3 regions of the Bacillus sp. AC266 genome follow, and region 1 is predicted to be linked to each of the others. Evidence: predicted binding sites of a transcription regulator. Region 1 holds the regulator's gene; each other region holds the start of a gene.
The links. The regulator Rex, encoded in region 1, represses fermentation and respiration genes when NADH is low (regulators of the CRP and FNR family bind a similar motif). The targets are predictions, from matches to a motif close to TTGTGAAATATTTCACAA.
Positions count from the first base shown of each region.

Region 1 (6,195 bases):
GCCTTATCCAGGTGGTCCTCATATTGATCGCCTTGCGCATGAAGGAAAACCAACAATTGATTTGCCTCGTGCGTGGCTAGAACCTGATTCGTATGATTTCAGCTTTAGTGGATTGAAATCAGCAGTTATCAACACTGTGCATAACGCAAAACAGCGCGGTATAGAAATTGCACCAGAAGATTTAGCAGCAAGTTTCCAAGAAAGTGTAATAGATGTACTTGTAACGAAAGCGTCTCGTGCAGCAGATGCTTATAATGTAAAACAAGTGCTTCTTGCTGGTGGAGTAGCTGCTAATAAAGGGCTTCGTGCACGTTTAGCAGCAGAATTTGCACAAAAAGAAAATATAGAGCTAATTATTCCTCCTCTATCTTTATGCACAGATAATGCAGCGATGATTGCAGCTGCAGGTACAATTGCATACGAACAAGGAAAACGCGCTACATTAGCTTTAAATGCAAATCCAGGATTAGATATTGAAGCATAGTTATACACAAAATTAACCACAGCCTGTGGATAAAACCCGTATTATCTGTTGATAATATGGGTTTTTTTGTGTACATAAAATGTGTATAACTTTTTATCTAGTTGTGGATAATGTGGAAAAGTTATTTGGAAGTTTATATTATAAAGGTGGATATGTGCATAACCTTGTGGATAACATAGAGGAAGTCTGACCTTTGAAGAAATTCTTTTTTGGGAAATAAAAAACAAGGAGATGCCAAAAAAAAATTTTGAAACATCCTCCACTTATTATATAAGGTGCTACTATTGTCAATCCTTGTCGAATCGGTTATATAATTTTATTTACTATGGTATTGATTCCAAAAAAGAAAATAAAAAGGAGGTCATCTCGTCAAAAAGCCCGACTTATGAGACATCCTCCTCTTTTAAATTCTCTTATATATGCAGTTCTTCCCATTCTGCCATACAAGCTTCAAGCTGTTCTTGCAGTGTTTGCTTTTTAGTTGTAATTTCACTAGCCTTTTCATAATCTGCATATATTTCTGGTAAGCAAAGCTGATCTTCTAACGTAGCAATTTCTTCTTCTAAGCCTACGATATTTTGTTCCAGTTCTTCAATTTTTCGAGTACGTTGACGCTCTAGCTGTTTACGTTCTTTTTCTTCGAGATAATTTAATTTTTCTTGTGCTACCATTTTTTGAACAGGTACTTCATCTTCTTGCTCTAGTTCCGCACGTTCAATCATTTCATTTTTCTTTTCAACGTAATAATCGTAATCACCTAAATATTCTTGTGCACCTTCTGTTGATAACTCAACAACGGTTGTCGTTACGCGATTAATAAAATAGCGGTCATGAGAGACGAATAGAAGAGTACCTGGGTAATCAATTAAAGCATTCTCCAAAATCTCTTTACTATTTAAATCAAGATGGTTTGTTGGCTCATCGAGAATTAATAAATTGGATTTTTGCATCATAAGTTTTGCAAGAGCTAGTCGAGCCTTTTGTCCACCACTAAGAGAAGATACTGGTTTGAGTACATCATCCCCTGTGAATAAAAAGTTGCCTAGTATAGTGCGAATTTCTTTTTCAGGTTGCAGGGGATATTCATCCCATAATTCATTTAAAACTCGCTTCGAAGATGTTAAGTTGGCTTGTTCTTGATCATAATAACCAACAGATACACTTGAGCCGAAAGCAACGTTTCCATGTAATAGCTGTAACTTATTCACAATGGATTTTAATAATGTAGATTTTCCAATTCCGTTTGGCCCAACTAAGGCAACACTGTCACCGCGAGTTAAGCGCATATTTACATGTTCAATAATCGGTTCCTGATAATAGCCAATAGTTGCATCTTTCACTTGTAAAACATCATTTCCACTTTGTTTTTCAATATCGAAGTGGAAGGAAGCTGATTTAGAATCGCCTAATGGTCTAGTTAATACTTCCATTCTGTCTAATTGTTTACGGCGACTTTGAGCGCGTTTTGTCGTAGATGCACGAGCTATATTTTTTTGTACAAAGTCTTCCAGTTTAGAAATTTCATCTTGTTGTTTTTCATAACGCTTCATTTCTTGCTCGTATAGAGCTGATTTTGAGTCTAAATATTTACTGTAGTTACCAACAAATCGTCGGCTTTCCTTATTAGAAATTTCGTATACTTGTGTAACAAGTTTATCTAAGAAATAACGGTCATGGGAAACGATTAAAATCGCGCCAGGATAGCCTTGTAAATATTGTTCAAGCCATGTTAGTGTCTCAATATCCAAATGGTTTGTAGGTTCGTCTAAAATAAGTAAGTCTGGTCTAGTTAATAATAATTTCCCGAGAGCTAATCGAGTCTTTTGTCCACCACTTAATGTGGAAATTTTCGTCTGATGCGTTTCAACTGGGAAGCCAAGACCGCTTAAAATTGAGCGTATATCCGCTTCGTACTGATAGCCGCCTTGATCTTTATAATCTAATTGTAATTGGTCATAATCAGCTAATAATTTCTCATATATAGCCGCATTTGAAAAGTTTTCTTCTTTTCCCATCTCTTGCTCTAGCCTTCGAAGTTTTGTCTCCATCTGCTGCAAGTGTGTAAAGACGGTTAACATTTCATCCCAAATTGTTAAAGACGTTTCTAATCCGGTATTTTGAGCTAAATACCCCATTGAGACATCTTTCGGTTTTATAATTTCACCACCATCATGAGATAACTCGCCAGCTATTATTTTTAATAATGTAGATTTTCCAGCTCCATTTCGTCCGACTAATGCGATACGATCTTTTGTTTGTACTTCCAATTTTATGTTTGCAAGAATCGTTTCTGCACCGTATAATTTCGAAAGCCCATTCACTTGTAATAATATCAATGTTTTCACCTCAAATAATTTCTTAACTTTGCCATGTTTATATTTCTCAATCATACTAAAAATAGTGTATAGTTTAAAATAAAGAGAGAATACTTCTTCTCTTTATTATACAAGGAAATTCATGAGTACTAAACTTCTGTATTTGATTCAAGTATAAGAATAAAGATAGGAAGAGAGGAGAGGTTATATGGATCAGCAAAAAATTCCACAGGCCACTGCCAAACGATTGCCTCTATACTATCGATTTATCCAAAACTTATCTCTTTCTGGTAAGCAACGTGTTTCATCAGCCGAATTGAGTGAAGCGGTAAAGGTTGATTCCGCAACTATTCGAAGAGATTTTTCATATTTTGGAGCGTTAGGGAAAAAAGGATATGGATATAACGTAAATTATTTATTATCATTTTTCCGTGAAACACTCGACCAAGATGATATAACACGCGTGGCACTTATTGGAGTAGGTAATTTAGGGACCGCTTTCTTACATTATAATTTCACGAAAAACAATAATACAAAAATTGAAATGGCGTTTGATGTTAGTGAAGAGAAAGTTGGGACAGAAATCGGAGGCATTCCTGTATATCATTTGGATGAACTAGAAGAACGTTTATCAACTGATATACAAGTGGCAATATTAACGGTACCCGCTACAGTAGCGCAATCTGTGGCAGATAGATTGGCAGAAACGAACGTGCATGGTATTTTAAATTTCACACCAGCACGCTTAAATGTGTCAGAGAATATAAGGATTCATCACATTGATTTAGCTGTAGAGTTACAAACTCTTGTTTATTTTTTGAAGAATTATCCACAATAAAACGCAGAGGAGATGACCTCTGCGTTTTATTATTGTTTTTTCTTTGTGAATTTAACTAAGATAAGGCGAAGTGCCAAATTAAAATCAATTGTTGCCATAACTGCAAATAGTATTGTCCACATATTCCAGATTGTATCTGTTACGTTCGTAATGGCGAAGCGTGTAAAGATACATCCAAGAAGAAAGTACAATGCAGCCATGAACAATGGTGAGTTTCTCATACTAAAAATCCTCCGATAAAGCCTTGCATTTTTTCAGCTTCTTTAATCATTTCTTGAATTTGCTCATTGCTCATAAAAATTTGTCCAATAGCGACTAATGTATTCATTGCCACATGGGCTGCTATAGGAACGATAATGCGTTTCGTTTGTACATATAAAAAGGCGAATACGAGCCCCATAGAAGTGTATACCAATAAGTGAGTAAAATCAAAATGAATCGCCGCGAATACAAGTGAACTAATGATAGCAGCAACAAAGAAATTAAATCTCTTATAAAGTGTGCCAAATAAAATTTTTCTAAATACGATTTCCTCTAAGATAGGTCCGATTATAGATACAACAATGAGGAACCAAGGTGTCGTTCTTGCAATTTCCATCAGCTTCATTGTATTTTCCGAACCTTGTTTAATTCCTAGTAGACGCATTTCGATCATACCGGCAATTATTTGGGAAGAGAAAGCTAAGAGAATACCGATTATAATCCAACCAACTGTAGCTGGGATCGTAACACGCATTTTATCTAAATGCCTGTCACGAATATCTATTCTAAGTAACCAAAGCACGATACATAATGCAACAAAGAAGCTAATGATTGCCCAATGTCCCGTTATGATTTGACCTTTTTCCTCCATGGTAAATCCTCTATTATCATAGAGCCCTGTTTTTAGGAGTAGTGGTAAGCCAACAATTCCAGATAACTGCATTAAAATGTATGTAACGATAATCCACCAATATTGTTTCTTCAAATGGTTTAACCATCCTTTCTAACTCTAGTGTATGAGATAAGGTAGGATAACATGTAAATATGCTACCTACGATATAAACTTTCATTTGAATTATATTTTTTTTGTAAATAAGTATTTGAAAATAAAATAGGAGACAGGAAAAAGTTGTACGTTTAGCGAAAACAACTTAGGGTGTCTTTCATATTGTAACATACAAGAAGTGGGAACAACGATTCATATAGTAAAGGCAGTAGAAGAAGTAATGATATATAGGAAAGTGCATAAAGTAATTTGCGAAAAAATTATGATTTTTTTACTTGCAAAAGAAATTGAGATTATTTATTATTAGAAGTGTGTTAGCACTCGTGTGACTTGAGTGCTAATAAATAAAATTTACATAACAAAATGAGGAGGTTATTGTTCATGCTAAAGCCATTAGGTGATCGCGTTGTAATTGAACTTGTTCAAGCAGAAGAAAAAACAGCAAGTGGTATTGTATTACCAGAAACTGCAAAAGAAAAACCACAAGAGGGTAAAGTTATTGCAGTAGGTACAGGCCGAGTGCTTGAAAATGGTGAGCGTGTTGCTTTAGAGGTAGCAGCAGGTGATCTTATCATCTTCTCAAAATATGCAGGTACTGAAGTGAAATACGAAGGTACAGACTACTTGATTTTACGTGAAAGTGACATTTTAGCAATTATCGGTTAATTATATACATTTTAAAAATCCAAGGGGGTCAATTATTATGGCAAAAGATATTAAATTTAGTGAAGAAGCACGTCGTTCGATGCTTCGCGGTGTCGACACTCTTGCAAACGCAGTAAAAGTAACGCTTGGACCAAAAGGTCGTAACGTTGTACTTGAGAAAAAATTTGGTTCACCACTTATTACAAATGACGGTGTAACAATCGCAAAAGAAATCGAATTAGAAGATGCATTCGAAAACATGGGTGCGAAATTAGTAGCAGAAGTTGCTAGCAAAACAAACGATGTAGCTGGTGACGGAACGACAACTGCAACTGTATTAGCGCAAGCTATGATTCGTGAAGGTCTTAAAAACGTAACAGCTGGTGCAAACCCAATGGGTCTTCGTAAAGGTATCGAAAAAGCTGTTACTGCTGCAATTGAAGAATTAAAAGCGATTTCTAAACCAATCGAAGGTAAATCTTCTATCGCACAAGTAGCTGCTATTTCTTCGGCTGACGAAGAAGTAGGTCAATTAATCGCTGAAGCAATGGAGCGCGTTGGTAACGACGGCGTTATTACTTTAGAAGAATCTAAAGGATTCACAACAGAATTAGACGTAGTAGAAGGTATGCAATTTGATCGTGGATATGCATCTCCTTACATGATTACTGATTCTGACAAAATGGAAGCAGTTCTTGATAACCCATACATTTTAATTACTGACAAAAAGATTTCTAACATCCAAGAAATCTTACCAGTATTAGAGCAAGTGGTACAACAAGGTAAACCACTTCTTATCATTGCTGAAGATGTAGAAGGCGAAGCGTTAGCTACATTAGTAGTGAACAAACTTCGTGGTACATTCAATGTAGTTGCTGTTAAAGCTCCTGGATTTGGTGACCGTCGTAAAGCAATGCTAGAAGAT
Region 1 is NZ_CEEDEC010000015.1:2,383-8,577, forward strand. It holds gene tsaD (tRNA (adenosine(37)-N6)-threonylcarbamoyltransferase complex transferase subunit TsaD) at 1-484, shown strand, start outside; gene AC0IXC_RS28680 (ABC-F family ATP-binding cassette domain-containing protein) at 898-2,820, opposite strand; gene AC0IXC_RS28685 (redox-sensing transcriptional repressor Rex) at 3,008-3,637, shown strand; gene AC0IXC_RS28690 (YdiK family protein) at 3,667-3,858, opposite strand; gene AC0IXC_RS28695 (CPBP family intramembrane glutamic endopeptidase) at 3,855-4,604, opposite strand; gene groES (co-chaperone GroES) at 5,007-5,291, shown strand; gene groL (chaperonin GroEL) at 5,329-6,195, shown strand, end outside.

Region 2 (6,195 bases), on a different contig from region 1:
GAGGTCAGCGGTTCGATCCCGCTAGGCTCCACTTATTTGAATATAACTTATGGCGGTGTAGCTCAGCTGGCTAGAGCGTACGGTTCATACCCGTGAGGTCGGGGGTTCGATCCCCTCCGCCGCTACCATAAAGGACCTTTAGCTCAGCTGGTTAGAGCAGACGGCTCATAACCGTCCGGTCGTAGGTTCGAGTCCTACAAGGTCCACCACTCAAAGTTCATATCTCGGAGGTATACCCAAGTTCGGCTGAAGGGATCGGTCTTGAAAACCGACAGGCGGCGAGAGTCGCGCGGGGGTTCGAATCCCTCTACCTCCTCCATTTTTTCTAAATTAAATCTTATATCATCGCGGGGTGGAGCAGTACGGTAGCTCGTCGGGCTCATAACCCGAAGGTCGCAGGTTCAAATCCTGTCCCCGCAACCAAATGGTCCCGTGGTGTAGTGGTTAACATGCCTGCCTGTCACGCAGGAGATCGCCGGTTCGACCCCGGTCGGGACCGCCATTTTTTTTACATAAAGGCTCGGTAGCTCAGTCGGTAGAGCAGAGGACTGAAAATCCTCGTGTCGGCGGTTCGATTCCGTCCCGAGCCACCATTTTGAAATCGCAAGCCGGCTTAGCTCAATTGGTAGAGCAACTGACTTGTAATCAGTAGGTTGGGGGTTCAAGTCCTCTAGCCGGCACCACTTTCAAAATGAGCCATTAGCTCAGTTGGTAGAGCATCTGACTTTTAATCAGAGGGTCGAAGGTTCGAATCCTTCATGGCTCACCATTTTTAATTTAATGCGGGTGTAGTTTAGTGGTAAAACAAGAGCCTTCCAAGCTCTGGTCGAGAGTTCGATTCTCTTCACCCGCTTTTTATGGGCCTATAGCTCAGCTGGTTAGAGCGCACGCCTGATAAGCGTGAGGTCGATGGTTCGAGTCCATTTAGGCCCACCATAATTATTCCGCAGTAGCTCAGTGGTAGAGCTATCGGCTGTTAACCGATCGGTCGTAGGTTCGAGTCCTACCTGCGGAGCCATATTATAGAGAAGTACCCAAGTGGCTCAAGGGGCTCCCCTGCTAAGGGAGTAGATCGCGAACGCGGTGCGAGGGTTCGAATCCCTTCTTCTCTGCCAGATTTTGGCCCGTTGGTCAAGTGGTTAAGACACCGCCCTTTCACGGCGGTAACACGGGTTCGAATCCCGTACGGGTCATACTAAAAGAGATAGCATAATCTGCTATCTCTTTTTTGTTGTATATATGTTATCTAAAGCGGACTTTTAGTAGTCTGCTTTAGATAACATATATAGATAGAAGAAGCTGTCTCTAAATAGGTAATCTATTGGAGACAGCTTCTTTATGGTGTTATCCTTGTCGAAACGTCGATATAACCAAAGTTGTGTTCGATATAATTTCACTTACCAAGAAAACTTTAAGAAAAAACCTTTCACAATCTAAAGAAAACGCCTCCATTGAGATGAATTTCACCCGCATTCTAACAACTTTACACTCTATGTGAAAAAGTTCACAAATAGGTCATAATTTGTGAAGGAATTCACAATAATCCGTGCTACAATATGTATGTAAAGAAGTTAAACAACATTAAATTAGTATTTTAATTAATTACTTAAACAATAATAAAAAATAGATGTAAACAATTGAAAGGGGAAATTAACATGAAAAAAGGTATCAATCGCGTAGTATTAGTAGGAACAGGAGCTGTAGGTTGCAGTTACGCTTACTCAATGATCAACCAAGGTGTAGCTGAAGAATTCGTACTAGTAGATGTTAATGAAGCAAAAGCAGAAGGAGAAGCAATGGACTTAAGCCATGCGGTACCATTCTCTCCAGCACCAACAAAAGTTTGGAGCGGTAGCTATGCAGATTGTAAAGATGCAGATTTAGTAGTTATCACTGCTGGATTACCACAAAAGCCAGGCGAAACTCGTTTAGACTTAGTTGAGAAAAATACAAAGATCTTTAAACAAATTGTTCGTGGTATTATGGATAGCGGATTCGATGGAATCTTCTTAATCGCAACTAACCCAGTTGATATTTTAACTTACGTAACTTGGAAAGAATCTGGTTTACCGAAAGAGCGCGTAATCGGTTCTGGTACTACTTTAGACTCTGCTCGTTTCCGTTACATGTTAGGTGACTACTTAGATGTAGATCCACGTAACGTTCATGCTTACATCGTTGGTGAGCATGGTGACACTGAGCTTCCAGTATGGAGCCACGCTACTGTAGGTGTACAAAAACTAGAAACAATCTTAGCGAACAACGAACAGTATAACCAAGAAGATTTAGATAAAATCTTTGAAAATGTACGCGATGCAGCTTACCACATTATTGAGCGTAAAGGCGCAACTTACTACGGAATCGGTATGTCACTACTTCGTGTAACTAAAGCGATCTTAAGCAACGAGAACAGCGTATTAACTGTATCTGCATACCTTGAAGGCCAATATGGTGAGAAAGATGCTTACGTAGGTGTTCCAGCTGTTATTAACCGCGAAGGTGTACGTGAAATCGTAGAACTTGAATTAAACGAAGAAGAAAAAGTGAAGTTCGCTCATTCTGTAAAAGTATTAAAAGAAACAATGGCACCAGTACTATAATAATTGCTAAATAATTCAGAGGCGGGAAACTGCTTCCTACCTCTGAGTTTTTATATAATTTAATATAAATTCCTTTTCCGGTTTCCCTTGTATATCCCCAATATACCCCTTTTGCTGGAGAAGGGTCGTTTATAGAAAAAGCACTCTATTTTTGAATAGAGTGCTTTTGTGCGTTATCCCACTATTTGCGAGCAGAGTTTCACCTTATTCTTTAGGAGTTAACCTTGTGGCGATTTTTCCAAAACGGCATTCATCTCCCGCATACTCATTAGATATTCCTTGAGGTGGGAGTTTTCCGTCGGGAAGTGATAAAATTTGGGACAAAAAATGTTGAGAAATATTTTTAAACAATAGATTATTTCGCATGTATTTTACGTGGAAAGAGCGTGAAATACAGAGAAAAACCAATAAAATAAATATTGAGCAACAATGAAAGGTGAGAAATAGTAAGGGGAATAAAGCGTTTGCAATGAATATTCGTCAAAATTCGATAATTTACACGGAAAATGTGAATATTTTAAGTGAAATTTAAGAAAAAAACGAATATTTTTTAAAAAATAACAAGGATATTTCAGTTTTTCGCAGAAATGATAAAGAGTAAAAAATTTCTGTCATCTTAGTGAGGTGAACATATTGGATGTAATAAATTGTGAAGAAGTGAAACGAGATGAGTTTCATACAGAAAAGTACTATGACAGTTATAACATCTTTGGCGCACATATTGTGACGGAAGATGGGATGCGAGGTGTACGATTCACAGTATGGGCTCCTCATGCGAAAGCAATGAGTGTTGTTGGGGATTTTAATGAATGGGATTATGAGCAACATAAGATGCTACAAGTGACAGAAGAGGGGATTTGGTCCTTGTTTGTACCGCATATTGAAGAGAATGATATATATAAGTATGCGATTGAAACGATGGACGGTGACGTTATTTTAAAAGCGGATCCTTATGCAGTATATGCAGAAGTAAGACCAAATACGGCATCTGTAGTTTTTGATATAGAGGGATATGAATGGAATGATAAAAACTGGATTCGTAAGAGAAAGAAAAAATCGATTTATAAAGAAGCGATGACAGTTTATGAATTACATTTCGGTTCTTGGAAAAAGAAAGAGGATGGCGCTCTGTATTCTTACAGAGAAATGGCCGAGGAGCTCATTCCGTATGTGGTGGAACATCAATTTACACATATTGAAATTATGCCGCTTGTTGAGCATCCATATGATCGTTCTTGGGGATATCAAGGAACAGGATATTATGCGGCGACAAGTAGATTCGGCACGCCACATGATTTGATGTATTTTGTCGATGAATGTCATAAATATGGAATCGGTGTCATTTTAGATTGGGTACCGGGGCATTTTTGTAAAGATGCTCACGGTTTATATTTGTTTGATGGGACACCGACTTATGAATATAAAGATAGAGACGTACAAGAAAACCTGGTATGGGGAACTGTTAATTTTGATTTAGGGAAGAGAGAAGTACGTAATTTCTTAATTTCAAATGCGTTATTTTGGATGAGGCATTTCCATATTGATGGTTTCAGGGTAGATGCAGTTGCGAATATGCTGTACTGGAATAAAGAAGGAAAAGAGCAAAGCAATGAACATGCTGTTTCTTTCTTACGAGAGTTAAATGAAGCCGTGTTTGCAGAAGATGAAGAGTTTCTTATGACAGCGGAAGATTCAACAGCTTGGCCACTTGTAACAGCTCCAACATACGAGGGTGGACTTGGATTCAATTATAAATGGAATATGGGTTGGATGAATGATGTGCTGAAATATATGGAATGTGCGCCAGAGTACCGGAAATACATTCATGAGAAAATGACATTCTCTTTAATATATGCTCACTCTGAAAACTTCATATTGCCGCTTTCTCATGATGAAGTCGTTCATGGGAAAAAGTCGTTATTAAATAAAATGCCGGGAGATTACTGGGATAAGTTTGCTCAGCTTCGTTTATTATATGGATATTTCTTTACTCATCCAGGTAAGAAATTACTCTTTATGGGTGGAGAATTCGGGCAATTTGATGAGTGGAAAGACCTTGAAGATTTAGATTGGAATTTACATGATTTTGAAATGCATCGTAATATGCATGATTACTTTAAAGAGCTCATAGCATTGTATAAGCGCTCAAAACCACTTTGGCAGTTAGATCACTCGCCTGAAGGATTTCAGTGGATTGATGCTAATAATAATGAGCAAAGTATTTTCTCGTTTATCCGCCAAGGGGATAAGCAGGAAGATGCGTTAGTTGTCGTATGTAATTTTACGAAAGCTACATATGAAAACTATAAAGTAGGTGTACCAGATTTCGAGTACTATAACGAAATTTTAAACAGTGACTCGGCGCAATATGGCGGATCGGGGCAAGTTAATAAGAAACGTCTCAAGACGATTCTAGAGCCATATCATAATCAAGCGGCACATGTAGAAATTACAATTCCACCATTTGGCGTATCCATATTACGACCAGTGAAGACGAGAAAGGGGAGCAAAAAACAAGATGGCTCAAAAACAAAAGTGCGTAGCAATGTTACTAGCAGGGGGAAAAGGTAGTCGTTTAAGTGCATTAACAAAAAATTTAGCCAAGCCAGCTGTTCCATTTGGTGGTAAATATCGCATTATTGATTTTACGTTAAGTAACTGTGCAAACTCCGGTATTGAAACGGTGGGGATTTTAACACAATATCAACCGTTAGAACTTCATAATTATATTGGAATCGGAAATGCTTGGGATCTTGATCGTGTAAACGGTGGAGTCACTGTGTTACCTCCTTATGCGGAGTCTTCAGGTGTGAAGTGGTATACAGGTACGGCAAGTGCTATTTATCAAAACTTAAACTATTTAAGTCAGTATGAACCAGAATATGTCCTTATTTTATCAGGCGATCATATTTATAAAATGGATTACAGCAAAATGCTAGATTACCATATTGAGAAAGAAGCGGACGTTTCGATTTCTGTTATTGAAGTGCCGTGGGATGAAGCAAGTCGCTTTGGCATCATGAATACAAATGAAGAGATGGAAGTTGTTGAATTTGAGGAGAAACCGCAATTTCCAAGAAGTAATCTTGCATCAATGGGAATTTATATTTTTAACTGGGCTATTTTAAAAGAATATTTAGAGATGGATGCAAGAAACCCTGAATCTAGTAATGACTTCGGAAAAGATGTACTTCCGCTTTTATTAGATGAAGGGAAGAAGTTGATGGCGTATCCGTTTGAAGGATATTGGAAAGATGTTGGAACGGTGAAAAGCTTATGGGAAGCGAATATGGATTTACTTCGCGATGAAACATCGTTGAACTTGAACGATCGTAATTGGCGCATTTATTCTGTAAATCCAAACGAGCCACCTCAATATATTGCAGAAAAGGCAAAAGTAGAAGAGTCACTTATTAATGAAGGGTGCGTCATTGAAGGGGACGTGAAGCATTCTGTTTTATTCCAAGGAGTGACGGTGGAAGAAGGTAGTATGGTAATCGATTCTGTCGTTATGCCGGGGGCAAAGATTGGTAAAAACGTTGTGATTGAAAGAGCGATCGTTGGATCGGAAATGGTTATTGAAGATGGGACAATA
Region 2 is NZ_CEEDEC010000002.1:45-6,239, forward strand. It holds tRNA gene AC0IXC_RS07385 (tRNA-Ala) at 1-31, shown strand, start outside; tRNA gene AC0IXC_RS07390 (tRNA-Met) at 52-128, shown strand; tRNA gene AC0IXC_RS07395 (tRNA-Ile) at 133-209, shown strand; tRNA gene AC0IXC_RS07400 (tRNA-Ser) at 227-319, shown strand; tRNA gene AC0IXC_RS07405 (tRNA-Met) at 347-423, shown strand; tRNA gene AC0IXC_RS07410 (tRNA-Asp) at 427-502, shown strand; tRNA gene AC0IXC_RS07415 (tRNA-Phe) at 518-593, shown strand; tRNA gene AC0IXC_RS07420 (tRNA-Thr) at 608-683, shown strand; tRNA gene AC0IXC_RS07425 (tRNA-Lys) at 694-769, shown strand; tRNA gene AC0IXC_RS07430 (tRNA-Gly) at 783-853, shown strand; tRNA gene AC0IXC_RS07435 (tRNA-Ile) at 860-936, shown strand; tRNA gene AC0IXC_RS07440 (tRNA-Asn) at 944-1,018, shown strand; tRNA gene AC0IXC_RS07445 (tRNA-Ser) at 1,025-1,115, shown strand; tRNA gene AC0IXC_RS07450 (tRNA-Glu) at 1,122-1,193, shown strand; gene AC0IXC_RS07455 (L-lactate dehydrogenase) at 1,656-2,600, shown strand; gene glgB (1,4-alpha-glucan branching protein GlgB) at 3,234-5,171, shown strand; gene glgC (glucose-1-phosphate adenylyltransferase) at 5,119-6,195, shown strand, end outside.
Region 2: the regulator Rex is predicted to act here: its motif matches at 1,493-1,510, upstream of AC0IXC_RS07455 (L-lactate dehydrogenase).

Region 3 (6,195 bases), on a different contig from region 1:
TGTTGAAGAAAAATTCGGTGTGAAATTAGAGAGAGAAGTAAGGATTATTGGAGAAGATCTACAGTAATCTTTGAATAAAAAACGTATAAAAGTATGAATTATTTCGAAATAACATTTGGGTATTGTTGACAATTTGATTTGGATTCAATATAATGGCTAATAATTTAACAAATAAAATATACGTTGAAAGAGCCCAGTAGCAGTTTGTCACTGTTATTAAAGAGAGCTAGGGGTTGCTGGAACCTAGCACAAACAAACTTGTGAATTACACTCTGGAGTATCTTAGGTAACGCTAAGCGGACTAGCAATCGATATTATTGCTAAGAGTGGTATGAATAGCTATGCTATTTATGCAAACTGGGTGGTAACACGGTGAATAATCGTCCCTATGTCTATTGTAGACATAGGGGCTTTTTTGTTTTCAAAAAAATAAAGGGGATGACAAAAGATGAATATTATTGATGAATTAGAATGGCGCGGTGCTGTGAATCAGCAGACTGATGAAGAAGGTTTACGTGAGTTAGTAGAAGAGAAAAAGATTTCACTATACTGCGGAGTTGATCCGACTGGTGATAGTATGCATATCGGACATTTGATTCCGTTCATGATGATGAAAAGATTTCAATTAGCTGGCCATCATCCGGTTATTTTAATTGGCGGGGCAACAGGAACAATTGGTGATCCAAGTGGACGTCAATCAGAGCGTCAACTGCAAACTTTAGAAGTGGTGCAGCATAATGTAGATGCGTTAACAGCGCAAATGAAAAAGCTATTTGACTTTGGCGGGAATAGCGAAGTGAAGATGGTAAATAACTATGACTGGACACATAAAATAAACATTATCGAGTTTTTACGTGATTACGGAAAAAACTTTAGCATAAATAGCATGTTAGCGAAAGATATTGTCGCAAGTCGTTTAGATACAGGGATTTCTTTCACAGAATTCACGTACCAAATCTTGCAAGCGATGGATTTTCATCATTTATACACAAAAGAAGATGTTCAATTGCAAATTGGTGGTAGTGATCAATGGGGAAATATTACGAGTGGTTTAGATTTAATTCGTAAGTTAGAAGGTCATGAAGCGAGAGTATTCGGATTAACGATTCCATTATTATTAAAATCAGATGGTACGAAGTTTGGTAAATCAGCAGGTGGTGCTATTTGGCTTGATCCGGAAAAGACAACACCGTTTGAATTTTACCAGTTCTGGGTGAATACAGATGACCGTGATGTAATTAAATACTTGAAATACTTTACGTTCTTAACGAAAGAGCGAATTGATGAATTAGCAGCGAAGGTAGAAACAGAGCCTCATAAACGTGAAGCACAAAAAGTATTAGCGGAAGAAATGACGAAATTCGTTCATGGAGAAGAAGCATTTTTACAGGCAGTGAAAATTACAGCAGCGTTATTTAGCGGAGATATTAAGTCGTTAACAGCTGATGAAATTGAACAAGGCTTTAAAGAGATGCCGACATTCCAATCTTCAAAAGAGACGAAAAATATCGTAGAGTGGCTAGTTGATTTAGGAATGGAACCTTCTAGACGTCAAGCGCGTGAAGATATTAATAATGGGGCTATATCTATGAATGGTGAAAAAGTAACGGATGTCAGTAGGGATGTTACTGTAGAAAATTCATTTGATGGACGATTCATCATTATTCGTAAAGGGAAGAAGAACTACAGCTTAGTGGAATTAGGAGAATAGTTCTTGTGAAAGAGCGGAAGTAGGGAAGATATCTACTTCCGCTCTTTTCATATACACAATTTCGACATAAAAAAGTCAGTATATTTTGATAATTAAAGAGGTTATATTATTCTTTTGTCGAATAAATAAGTTAGAGAAAATTACGGATAAAGTGAAACTTTAATCAGTGGGGGATTTTGTTCATCCCCACTGATTATCAGCCCGCAAATAGCGGGATAAAAATAGCCCGAACCATGCAGGGCATGATTCGGGCTTATATTCAGATTAGTATGCTAAGCTGAATAGACCTTTAATGTGTGATAAGTAACGAACGTTACTTGCTTCTTTCATTAATGATGCTGGTAAACCTTTAAGCGGAGTATTGCTTGCTCCGATTGTAGCAACAGCATCTTTACGTCCTAGACTAGCAAGTGTTCCAGAGTTGATAGGTGCGAACTCTTCGAATGCTTTGCCTTCTAGTGCTGCGTATAAGTTGTATCCAATTAACTCACCCATTTGCCAAGCGATTTGTGCAGTTGGTGGGTATGGACGACCGTCTGGAGAGAAGACAACAGCGCTGTCTCCAGCAACGAATACGTCTTTGTGAGAAGTAGATTGTAGATGTGCATCAACAGTTGCACGACCGCGGTTTACTTCAAGACCTGATTCACCAATTAATGGGTTACCTTGTACGCCGCCTGTCCAAACGAATGTGTTAGCAACGATTTTTTGACCGTCTTTTAAGTCGATTTCATTACCAGCAACGTTTGTTACAGGAAGACCTGTTAAGAATGTAACACCGCGTGCTTCTAAGCTAGCAGTTGCACGTTCGATTAAGTGGTCTGGTAATACTGGAAGGATTTTTGGACCTGCTTCAACAAGAAGAAGTTTAACTTCTTTTGGATTTACGCCGTGGCTTTTTGCAAGTTTAGGCATAATGTCAGCAAGCTCACCAACTAGCTCAACGCCAGTTAATCCGCCACCACCGATTACGATTGTAGCATCAGCTTCGTTTTTCGTTTTAGCGTATTCACGAATACGGTCTTCAACGTGTTTGTAGATTTTGTTTGCATCAGCAGCAGATTTTAATACCATGCTGTTTTCTTCTAGTCCTGGAATACCGAAGTAAGCAGTTTTACTTCCTAAAGCAACTACAAGTGCATCGTAAGATAAAGTAGTGCCACCAGCTAGTTTGATTTCTTTGCTATCAACTGAGAATGACTCAACTGTTGCAATTTTAAGATCGATGTCTTTACCTTTGAAAAGCTTTGTAAGTGGCATTGCAATTGCTTGCTCAGCAACGTTACCAGCTGCAAGGCGGTGTAGTTCAGTGATGATTTGGTGCGTTGGGTATTGGTTAATCACTGTAACTTGTGCTTCTGATTTGCTGTAGTATTTACGTACGTTTAAAGCGGCAAGAAGACCGCCATAACCAGCGCCTAAGATGACAATTTGTTTTGACATAGTATGTTATCCCCCGTCTTTACTAATTGTTGTTATAAGTTAAATTATTTATTGTTACGTTCTGCACTAATTTGAAGGTATGCGTTCACAAAGCGGAACATTTTTTGTGCTTGTGGGTCTTTTAGTAATTTTAATAGACCGAACAGGCCGATAACTTCGTTGCTTTCATCAGCACGATCTTTCGCTTCGATAGCAGTTGCAGCCATGCTTTTCACTGTATCTTTTACAGGTTCTACAAGCTCTGTGATTGCACTAACAGTGTCGCTTTTTAATACTTCATCAGTAGCAACAGTTTGAGCGAAGTCATAAGACTTAGTTAAAATGTTAACAAGCTCAGTTAATTTTGGAAGCTGTTCTACTAGTGTTGTTAATGATTCTTGTACCTCAGGTTTTAACAACTGATCAAGTACATCAAGTTGTCCTTGGCTAGCAGAAATTTGTACAGTTTCTTGTTCTGGCTTTGTTTGAGTCATAGTTTCTGGCATCTCCAATTCTCCTTTACGATAGCAATACTCTTATTTTTTATAGGTAAGATAGTAAACACTTGCGAAACTTTATACAAAGTTTCACAAAGCACAATAAAATGCCTTTAAATTTATGACAGCAAGTAAGCTGAAATCATAAATCCAAAACCATAATGTCCTACCTATTATTTATGAACTGTCCGATACATGGCTTGTCCGCATAATGGAAAGTTCCCTTATCGGAAAGTGTATATAATATATATCCTATATTATATACTATATACACGTATGTTAACATAAAAATGATTCCTAATTATTTGATATTGATTCTGTAACCTAGTACTGACAAGGCATGAAAGCGCATAAATTATTTTATCCATCTTAAAAATGTACATATATATAAAGAAAAAAAGGAGGAAATGGACAAATTTATGTTCATTTTTTCCTTTTTTTATTGTTCACCTTCTGTAATTAGCATTGATGTGTTACCGCTTTTTTCAAGGTGGCATTCGCCCCAAGTACAAAGAGAATCAAGAATGGATTCTAAAGACCAACCGTAGTCTGTAAGAGAATATTCTACTTTCGGTGGTACTTGATTGTATACCTTTCTTTGAATAACTCCGTCTTCTTCTAATTCGCGTAATTGCTGTGTTAACATCTTTTGTGTAATACCAGGCATGAGACGTTTTAATTCACTCGTTCTCTTTGTACCTTTCGTTAAGTGGCAAAGAATAACGACTTTCCATTTTCCGCCGATAACCTCTAAAGTCGCTTCAACGGGAATATTATATTTCTTCATATAAAAATCTCCTTTGATGAATGTAGATTTCAGTTCTCCAACAAAAGAAGCCAAATAATTTAAATGTTACTAAAAAGTACCTATAGCACTTTAAAGTACGTACTTTTTATCATGTTGAATATGTTCCATAATAGCATACGTAAGAGGGAAATGAGTAGTACGGTACTAAAAAGTGCCTATGTTACTTTTTGGTACCTATCGTACTTTAAAGTGCGTTCTTCAAAAAAAGAGTGAAGCCATTCATAATAGCATATATCAGCAGTAACATTATTTTTGTAGAAGATAAAAAGGCCTTTTTATCATACTATTATGATTGGATTTCTCGCATTAAGGAGGAGTTCAATTGAATTCATATGCAGTATCATCTTCGGCTGTTCAGACAAATCGAAGAAGTATGTTTGCTTTATTAGCGCTAGCAATTAGTGCATTTGGAATTGGTACAACCGAGTTTATTAGTGTCGGTTTATTACCATCTATTTCGGAAGATTTACATGTTTCTGTTACAACAGCGGGTTTAACCGTTTCTTTATATGCATTAGGGGTAGCGTTTGGTGCCCCAGTATTAACGTCATTAACAGCTAGTATGTCGCGAAAGACGTTATTAATGTGGATTATGATTATTTTCATTATTGGTAATGGAATTGCGGCAGTGGCAACAAGTTTTATTGTGTTGCTTATGGCGAGGGTTGTATCTGCGTTTGCACACGGCGTTTTTATGTCGATAGGATCCACAATTGCGGCTGCACTTGTACCAGAGAATAAACGTGCTAGTGCAATAGCATTTATGTTTACTGGTTTAACCGTTGCGACGATTACAGGTGTACCAATTGGAACGTTTATTGGTCAACAATTTGGCTGGAGAGCATCTTTTATGGTGATTGTGGTCATTGGAATTATTGCCTTAGTCGCAAACAGCATGTTAATTCCGTCTAACTTAAAAAAGGGTACACGAGTATCATTTCGTGATCAATTCAAACTTATCACGAACGGAAGACTCTTACTTGTTTTCGTCATTACTGCATTAGGATACGGAGGAACATTCGTAACATTTACGTATTTATCTCCGCTATTACAAGAAGTAACAGGATTTAAATCGAGTACCGTTACAATCATTTTGTTAGTGTACGGGATTGCAATTGCGATTGGGAATATGGTCGGCGGAAAATTATCGAATCATAATCCAATTCGTGCACTATTTTACATGTTCTTTATTCAAGCAATTGTATTATTCGTACTAACATTTACAGCGCCGTTTCAAGTAGCGGGGCTTATCACAATTATTTTTATGGGGCTATTCGCGTTTATGAATGTTCCAGGACTACAAGTGTATGTCGTTATATTGGCTGAGCGTTTCGTGCCGAGTGCCGTTGATATCGCATCAGCAATGAATATTGCAGCATTTAACGCAGGAATTGCTCTTGGGGCTTATTTGGGCGGTATTGTAACGAACTCGTTAGGATTAATTCATACAGCTTGGGTAGGCGGCATTATGGTAGTAGGCGCTGTTATTTTAACAGCTTGGAGTATGAACTTAGAAAAAAGAGATCAAGCAAAATAAAGGAGAGAAAAATATAATGAAAAATTTACAAAGTAAAACAACATTGCATAACGGTGTGGAAATGCCTTGGTTCGGTTTAGGTGTATTTAAAGTAGAAGATGGACCGGAACTTGTAGAGGCTGTGAAAGTAGCCATTAAAGAAGGATACCGTAGCATTGATACAGCTGCGATTTATGGAAATGAAAAAGCAGTTGGAGAAGGCATTCGCGCTGGTATAAAA
Region 3 is NZ_CEEDEC010000004.1:157,276-163,470, reverse strand. It holds gene murB (UDP-N-acetylmuramate dehydrogenase) at 1-67, shown strand, start outside; T-box leader at 175-391, shown strand; gene tyrS (tyrosine--tRNA ligase) at 449-1,711, shown strand; gene AC0IXC_RS17880 (NAD(P)/FAD-dependent oxidoreductase) at 1,976-3,154, opposite strand; gene AC0IXC_RS17875 (DUF1641 domain-containing protein) at 3,199-3,639, opposite strand; gene AC0IXC_RS17870 (winged helix-turn-helix transcriptional regulator) at 4,070-4,417, opposite strand; gene AC0IXC_RS17865 (MFS transporter) at 4,812-5,975, shown strand; gene AC0IXC_RS17860 (aldo/keto reductase) at 5,992-6,195, shown strand, end outside.
Region 3: the regulator Rex is predicted to act here: its motif matches at 3,699-3,716, upstream of AC0IXC_RS17875 (DUF1641 domain-containing protein).